Regions from separate parts of the Clostridium celatum genome, predicted to be linked through region 2. Evidence: riboswitches for the same ligand, from Rfam matches in the RefSeq annotation. Region 2 holds a riboswitch; the other holds the start of a gene.
The links. Region 2 has a riboswitch for glycine ahead of LPC13_RS01675 (alanine/glycine:cation symporter family protein). Riboswitches for the same ligand answer to the same signal wherever they lie in the genome.

Region 1: linked by a shared signal. The riboswitch ahead of LPC13_RS00240 (trimeric intracellular cation channel family protein) and the one ahead of LPC13_RS01675 (alanine/glycine:cation symporter family protein) in region 2 are both predicted to bind glycine.

The regions. Positions count from the first base shown of each region.
Region 1 covers NZ_JAJKGM010000001.1:58,316-62,735, forward strand. The annotation lists gene LPC13_RS00225 (NAD(P)-dependent oxidoreductase) at 1-625, shown strand, start outside; gene LPC13_RS00230 (hypothetical protein) at 747-1,118, shown strand; gene LPC13_RS00235 (hypothetical protein) at 1,371-1,535, shown strand; glycine riboswitch at 1,603-1,688, shown strand; glycine riboswitch at 1,692-1,768, shown strand; gene LPC13_RS00240 (trimeric intracellular cation channel family protein) at 1,822-2,421, shown strand; gene LPC13_RS00245 (type 1 glutamine amidotransferase family protein) at 2,674-4,420, shown strand, end outside.
Region 2 covers NZ_JAJKGM010000002.1:97,532-101,951, forward strand. The annotation lists gene LPC13_RS01665 (D-2-hydroxyacid dehydrogenase) at 1-294, shown strand, start outside; T-box leader at 360-555, shown strand; gene LPC13_RS01670 (2-isopropylmalate synthase) at 657-2,159, shown strand; glycine riboswitch at 2,228-2,302, shown strand; glycine riboswitch at 2,303-2,397, shown strand; gene LPC13_RS01675 (alanine/glycine:cation symporter family protein) at 2,634-4,040, shown strand; gene LPC13_RS01680 (glycoside hydrolase family 73 protein) at 4,291-4,420, shown strand, end outside.

The DNA.
Region 1 (4,420 bases), on a different contig from region 2:
GAAAGAAGGAATATTTGAATATGCAAGAGAAGGTGCATATTTAGTAGATATGACAACATCATCACCACTTTTAGCAAAGAAATTATATGAAAAGGGAAATAAATTTCATATTTTAGATGCGCCAGTTTCAGGCGGAGATATTGGAGCAAAGAATGCTACTTTATCTATTATGGTGGGTGGAAACAAAGAGGATTTTGAATATATGTATAATGTATTTGAATGCATGGGAAAAAATATAATTTATCTTGGAGAAGCAGGTAGTGGACAAAACTGTAAAGCTTCTAATCAAGTAGCCATAGCAGGAACTATAGCTGCAGTAGCAGAATCTATAATTTATGCTAAAAAGTCAGGACTTGATCCTAAAACAGTTTTAGATGCTATATCAAAAGGTGCAGCTGGTAGCTGGCAACTACAAAATAATGGTTATAAAATGATAGAAAAAGATTATGAACCAGGATTTTTTAATAAGCATTTTATAAAAGATATGAAAATAGCTAAAGAGGTAATGGATGAAAAAGGTGAAAGCCTTCCTGTACTTAATAAAGTATTAGAAATGTATGAAGAATTAGCTAAGAAAAATTTTGAAGATAAAGGTACTCAAAGTATTATAGAGGAATATCTATAAAGAAGTAAACTAACTTAAATATAGGCTATTAAAAGCAAGTAAATATTAAGATAAATTTAATCACTTTGTAACATAATTGACAAATTTATGTTCTATAATGTATACATAGAGGTGATTAATTATGGGGAAAAATTTAAAATTTGTAAATGAAAAGCATGAGAAAAATTATATAAGTTTAATTAATAAATTTGTTAGTAAAATAAATAAGGATATTGATGTAGTATTAAAATTAATTAGTATTGATGAAGTTTATAATATTGCAAAGGAATATATAAAAGGAACAACTATAGAGTTTAAAGAATTATTAAATGATTCAAGAATGACAAACACAGCATTATTTATAGGAGAGCTAGCATATAGCTTTTTAATTAAGAAGTTTGCAGTAAAATCCATATCAAGTACAAGAAATTTAGATACGGATACAAGAAATTTTATTATTAACTTATTAGATTCATATGCAACCCTCGATAAGCAGAAAATTAGTTGTGCATAAATCATAAGTTTTGAAATGTAAATAATTTAATAATGCTGTTTAAGTAATGTTAGTAATGGCAAATGAAAGATTAAATTTTCTTAGAAAATATAAATCTTCATTTGCCATATTTATTTGAAATAAAATTATTGCTTTATAGGTTTTTATTATTGATTTCAGCAGATAATAAAGTTTAAAAGTAGTTGAATACATTAGTCAAATTAATTTACAAACTGATAAAGTATTTTAATTAAAGATAAGGAGAGATAAAAAATGAAAAAGTGTATGTATTGCAAAAAAGAGTTAAATAAGGATTATGTAGATAATAAAATAGGAGTATTTTGCTCAGAAGAACATTATGATAAATATTTAAGTGAGCTTAGTGTTGAAGAATATATAGAGTTACAAACTTCTATATGTGTATGTAGTGATGAATAGTTAAGTAAATTTTATATAAAAATATTGAATTGATAAAAAGATTTTATTATAATTTAAAGGTATTTCGTTGATAAATTTGGGAGATACTGTTTTAATTCAGAGCCGAAGGGGAAAGTGCGGCAAACTCTCAGGCAAAAGGACCAAATTTTGAGAAAACTCTGGAAAGCTCATATAAGACACCGACGAAGCAATCTTAAATGTAGTAAGAGAATCTTTCAGGTAAAAAGACAGAGGCGCAATTATTTTAATAATTAGTCTTAATCTATATTTTTAAGGGGGATTTTAGTTGGACTACATTGCTATTTTAGAGTATATTGGTGTTTTTGCTTTTGCAGTATCAGGAGCTATTGTTGCTATAGAAGAAGAGTTCGATATTTTTGGAATATATATAATAGCTATAATTACAGCAATGGGTGGAGGAGTATTAAGAGATATAGTTACTAATGTTGGTATACCGGTATTTTTTACTAGCTATAAAACTATACCATTTATTATAGCAGGAGCATTACTTGCTATAATATTAAAAGGAAAAGTTAAGTATAAAAATTTATTTATGTTTATTGATGCATTAGGATTAGCTGCATTTTTTGTATCAGCAGCAAGTAAGGCAATAGAAAGTAATTATAATTTTATGGTTTTTTCATTTGTAGCTGGAATAACTGGAGTTGGTGGTGGAGTACTTAGAGATATTATAACTAATAGAAAACCACAAATATTTAAAAATGATATTTATTGTGTTGCAGGAGTTATAGGTGTAACTATATTATGGTTTATTTATCCAGTGGTAGGATTGGAAACAGCTCAATTCATATCTTTAATAATTATAATAGCTATTAGGGTAATAAGCTATCATAAGGAAATTAACCTACCGGTTATAAGTGCATAAATTTAAAAAAAGACTAATATTAAAATAGGATAAAAGCAATTATATAAATAATAAAATAAATTTATTTGTTAAAGTTGGACAAAAAGTGATTATGTAACTTAATTAAATGTTATATAATCACTTTTTGTTTTTTTTTATTGTAAGAAAATTTTAAGAAAATCTTAAAGGAAAAAATAAGAAGATAAAGGAAAAATGGGGTAAAATATAATATGAAGTATATAAATAACAAATAGTGTGAAATGGGGGAGCTTAATGAAAAAAGGAAAAAGTAAAAAAATATTTAGCTATATATTACTAATTTTTATTTTTAACTTAATAATGCCTAATATACAGGTTAGTGCAAATGAAAAGAATAGTAATTATAAAGTAACTATAGATTATGGAATTGATGGTAAATATAGAGCTCAAAAGTATATGCCTATAGGTATTAATGTAGAGAATTTATCAGAAGATTTTAATGGAGAAATTGAGGTAAGAGTAGCTAGTGATTCACAAGGTGGATATGATGCATATGCTAAAGAAGTAAATGCTAAAGCAGGCGAAAATATAAATGTATCAATTCCAGTAAAGTTTATTGAAAATTCAACTAAAGGAACTATATGTTTAATTAATAATAATAAAGTAGTTTATGAAAAAGAATTATTACTTTTTTCAGGGCGAATTAATGATGCAAATGTTTTTACAGGGCTATTAACTGATGATGCAACAGCATTAGGTTATTTAGGAGAAATATCCTTTAATACCTCTTATTCAACAGCTGGAAAAATTAATACTGTTAATTTAAATTCAGATATTATAGGAAATAATTATTTAAATATTGATGGTTTAGATTTAATAATAGTAAATAATTATAATATGGCAAATTTAAAAAAAGAACAATATGATGCTTTAAATACTTGGGTAAATAATGGAGGAACATTATTAATATCAGCAGGAGCTAATGAGAGTAAGACTATAAATAATATAGACAAAAGCTTTTTAAATATTTCTTCAAATGGAACTAATGAGAAGAATGTAAAGTTAATAAATGAAAGTTTAAATTTAATATTATCATCATTGAATATAGATGATGCAAATGTAGTATATGGAGAAAATGGTCAAGAGTTAGTATATTCTAAGAAAAAGGGAAGTGGTGAAATTTTAATAACTACTTTTGATATAGGCACAGAACCTTTTATATCTTCTAAAGATGCAAGTAGCCTAATGCAAAATATATTAACTCCAATATTTGATAAAGTTTATGAGAATATAACTCAAAATAATTATTGGAATTACAGTTATGGAATTAATTCTATATTAAATTATATACCAGTAGAAAATATATTAAGCACAACTACTGTTGTAATAATACTAGCTATATATGCAATTACAGTAGGAATAGTGCTTTATCTAGTTTTAAAAATGGTAAAAAGAAGAGATTTAACTTGGGTTATACTACCAGTATTAGCAATTGCTTTTACAATATTTATTTACTTAATTGGTGGGAAAATGAGAGTAAATGATGTAATTTTAAACTCTTTAAATATTATTTCTGTAAATGAAGATGGAAAAGGTGAAGTAAATGGTTATTTAGGAATTGGTAGTAAGTATAAAGATAATCTTGTAATAGAAAAAGATGAAAATTTAGAAATGAAATATATAAATAGTGATAATTACTATTATGGAGAAGCTGGAAATGAATCAATAACAAAATTAAGAGTGAAGACAACTTATAGTAATAATAATTCTTACTTTACTTTTTCAGATACTGATGCTTCAGATATAAAAACATTTAAAGTAAAGGGAGAAGAAGTTTTTATACCTAAATTTGAAGGAGATTTTAACTTAAAAGATGGCACTTTAAATGGTAGTATAAAAAACAATTTAGACACAGACGTTAATAGATTATTAGTAGTAACAGGTAATAATATTTGGGATTTAGGCCAAGTAAAAAGTGGTGAAGAAATAAAAATAGAAAATTTAAAATCTTCAAGTACTAGTGGTTTAGAAAGTTATTCAT
Region 2 (4,420 bases):
ATGAAAAAATCAGCAATACTGATAAATATGGGTAGAGGACCTATAGTGGTAGAAAAAGATTTAGCTAAAGCTATTGATGAAGAAGAAATAAGAGGGGCAGCTTTAGATGTTTTCGAAATAGAGCCAATTAAGGAGGATAATGAACTGTTAAATATCAAAAATAAGGATAGATTAATATTATCTCCTCATATAGCATGGGCTAGTGTTGAGTCTAGGGATAGATTATTTAAGGAAGTAGTGGAAAATATAAAAGCATTTTATAGAGGAGAAGTAAGAAATAGAGTAGATAAATAGAAAAATAATAAAACTCACGTCTGTTGACAAAAATATTCTTATATAGTAATATTATTAAAAAGAATAAAAAGGCAAGGATTGAGAGTAGTAGAAAGTAATTAATTTTTCAGAGAGTAGACGGTTGCTGAAAGTCTATAAATTAGTATTTTTGAACTCGCTCATGAGCAATAAAGGTGAAAATTATAGTAACTTTTATCGGGTAAAAACCGTTATTTTAATTAAGTATAATTTTGGATGGTACCGCGCAAACACGCTCCAATACTGGAGAGTTTGCGCGATTTTTTTATTAATAAAAAATTTATCAGTAGAGTTTAAATTTAATTACTAACTAAAAACTACTAATTAATAACAGGGGGCTTTTAATTATGAAAAAGATTTATATTTTCGACACAACATTAAGAGATGGGGAACAAACTCCGGGAGTAGCATTAAATCCACAAGAAAAATTAGAAATAGCAAAACAATTAGAAGCAATGGGGGTAGATGTAATAGAAGCTGGCTTCCCAATATCATCCAATGGTGATTTTGAAGGTGTTAAGTTAATTGCAAAAAATATTAAAAATTCAACGGTAAATGCTTTAGCTAGAGCTAACAAATCAGATATAGATAGGGCATATGAAGCAATTAAATATGCTCCTAAAAAAAGAATACACACATTTTTAGCTACATCTGATGTTCATATGAAATATAAATTAAAAATGAGTGAAGAAGAAGTGCTAAAAAGGGCAACAGAAATGGTATCATATGCTAAAACACTAGTTGATGATGTAGAGTTTTCACCAGAAGATGGGTCAAGAACAAGAAGAGAATTTCTATATAAAGTTTTAGAAAATGTTATTGATGCTGGTGCAACTGTAGTTAATATTCCTGATACAGTAGGGTATTCAACTCCAAATGAGTTTGGAAAATTAATAAAAGACATAAAAGAAAATGTACCTAATATAAGTAAGGCAAAAATAAGTGTACATTGTCATAATGATTTAGGATTAGCAGTTGCAAATTCATTAGCTGCTATTGAAAATGGGGCAGAACAAGTAGAGTGTGCAGTTAATGGATTAGGAGAAAGAGCAGGCAATGCAGCTCTTGAGGAGATTGTAATGGCTCTTAGAACAAGAAAGGATATATATAAGTGTGATACAGGGATATCTACAGAAAGAATTTATAGAGTTTCAAGTATTGTTGCACATTTATCAGGGATATCAGTACAACCTAATAAGGCAATAGTAGGAGCAAATGCTTTTGCACATGAATCAGGAATACACCAAGATGGAGTGCTAAAAAATAGAGAAACTTATGAGATAATGACGCCGGAATCGGTAGGATTTAAAACTAATAATATGGTCTTAGGAAAACACTCAGGTAGACATGCGTTTGAAGATAGGATAATAGAGCTAGGATATAATTTAACTAAGGAACAATTAAATGAAGGTTTTAAAAAGTTTAAGGATTTAGCTGATAGAAAGAAGGAAATTTCTGATAAGGATATAGAAGCAATAATAAACCAAGGAGTAGTTTCAATTGAAGATTATTATAAGGTTGAAGTATTTAATGTTTCTACAGCTAAAAACATATCAGCAACAGCTACAGTAAAAATACTTTACAACGACATTGAAAAAGTAGAAGCAGCTTGTGGTGATGGACCAGTAAGTGCCCTTTATAAGGCCATAGAAAGGTCAATTGATATTAGTCCAGTATTAGAGGATTATTCTATACAAGCTATAACATCAGGTTCAGATGCGCTTGGTGAAGTTAAAGTTAAGTTATCCTTAGATGGTAAAAAAGTATTAGGTATGGGAATAAGTACAGATGTAATAGAGGCAAGTTTAATGGCATATATGAATGCATTAAATAAATTAAGAAATTAAAAAGATAAAAATGCTTGATTTTTTTTGAAAAGCTATATTATAATACCAATATAATTTAATATGTTCGGATGAAGGTAATGGGAGAGCGATTTAGAATCCACCGAAGAAGTAAATCTTTCAGGTATTAGGACCGTTACTGGACGAGCCTCTGGAGAGACTCAGATGAGAGCACCGAAGGAGCAAGGTTTAATTTTTATAATTAAATTGAAACTCTCAGGTAAAAGGACAGGGGATAAAGTATAGTAATAAGTGAATATTATAAATTAGTAATTTAAATAAATAATTATTAACTATAACGATGATAAGTATTTATAATAAATATTAGCATTTGTAGTTGTTATTAATTATTTATTTAAATAAAGCAATATACAAGATCTATAAGAACTTTTATATTAAAAATACTAGTTATAATCCTTACTTTTATAACTAACTTTAATCTCCTCCTAGAAATTTATTTTTAAGGGGGATTTTTTTATGGAATTTTTTAAAGAAATTGAAAATGTATTAAACAGTATTAATGGAATAGTATGGGGAGCACCTTTACTAATATTACTAGTAGGAACAGGTATTTATTTTACTTTTAAACTTGGGTTACTTCAAATTACTAAATTGCCACTTGCATTAAAATATTTATTTTCTAAAGATGATGAAGCAGATGATGAAGCAGCAGAAGGTGATGTATCAAGTTTTGCTGCACTTTGCACCGCATTATCAGCAACTATAGGAACAGGAAATATAGTAGGGGTTGCAACTGCTATATCTACAGGTGGGCCAGGGGCCTTATTTTGGATGTGGATAGCTGCTTTTTTTGGAATGGCAACTAAGTATGCTGAGGGTGTACTAGCTATAAAATATAGAGAAGTAGATGAAAATGGTCAAATGTCAGGTGGACCGATGTATTATATAGAAAAGGGTGTAGGAAATAAATTTTTAGCAAAGATGTTTGCTATATTTGGGGTTGCTGTTGCGTTACTTGGGATAGGAACATTTGGACAAGTAAAATCTATTTCATCAGCAGCTAAGATAAGTTTTAATATTCCAGTAGTAGTTACTGCAATAATTGTTACAGCGTTAGTTACGTTAGTTACTTTAGGAGGAATAAAAAGAATTTCATCAGTTGCAGAAAAAATAGTTCCTAGCATGGCAATATTATATATATTAGGAGCACTAATGGTTTTAATATTTAACTATAAAGCTATTCCAAATGCTATTAATTTAATTATAACTAGTGCATTTAATCCTAAGTCAGCTCTTGGAGGAACAGCAGGAATAACAGTTGCAATAGCAATTCAAAGAGGTGTTGGCAGAGGTGTTTTTTCAAATGAAGCAGGGCTTGGAAGTGCACCTATTGCATCAGCAGCAGCTAAGACAAAATCTCCAGTTAAGCAAGGGTTGATTTCTATGACAGGTACATTTATAGATACAATAATAATATGTACAATGACAGGACTTGCAATTATATTAACAGGAAGTTTTAATAGTGGGTTAGAAGGTGCAGAAATAACTACCTTAGCATTCCAAAGTGGATTGCCATTTGCTGTATTAGGAAAGTATGTGGTTAATATAGGATTAATATTTTTTGCATTCACAACTATAATAGGGTGGAATTATTATGGAGAGAGATGTATTGAATATTTAACTGGAGTAAAAGGAATAAAATTATATAAAATTGTATTTATAGCTTTTGTTGGTATAGGGCCATTTTTATCACTTGATTTAGTTTTTATAATAGCTGATATTGTTAATGGGTTAATGGCATTACCCAATTTAGTTGGATTAATAGCATTGAGACATGTTGTTATAAATGAAACTAATGAGTATTTTAAGAAAATTAAAAATGAAAGCAAAGATGAAAAAAGTAGTAAATTACAAATAAATTAAAAATAAGTATGCCTCAAAATTATAATTTACCAATTAGTCTTGAAGCTTTCCAAATAAAAAGCACACAGTAAGATTAAATGTTCTTATGGTGTGCTTTTATAATATTTGTTAATATAATTTATTTTTCACAAAGTACTAGCTATTTAGAGTCGGCTCCATTTTTTTATAATGATGAGAATATTATATTCTTGAAAAATATATATTTAATTATGAAAAGTTATTTAAATAAATTTTTATTGGGAGGGGACTATTGAAAGGAAATTTAATTTACAATGGAGTAGATAATTATAAAGCAATAGATAAGAGGGGAAATATAATAAATACAGTAATTATATTAAGTTTAGTTATTGTATTGATAATAAGTAGTGGTAATCTTTTGA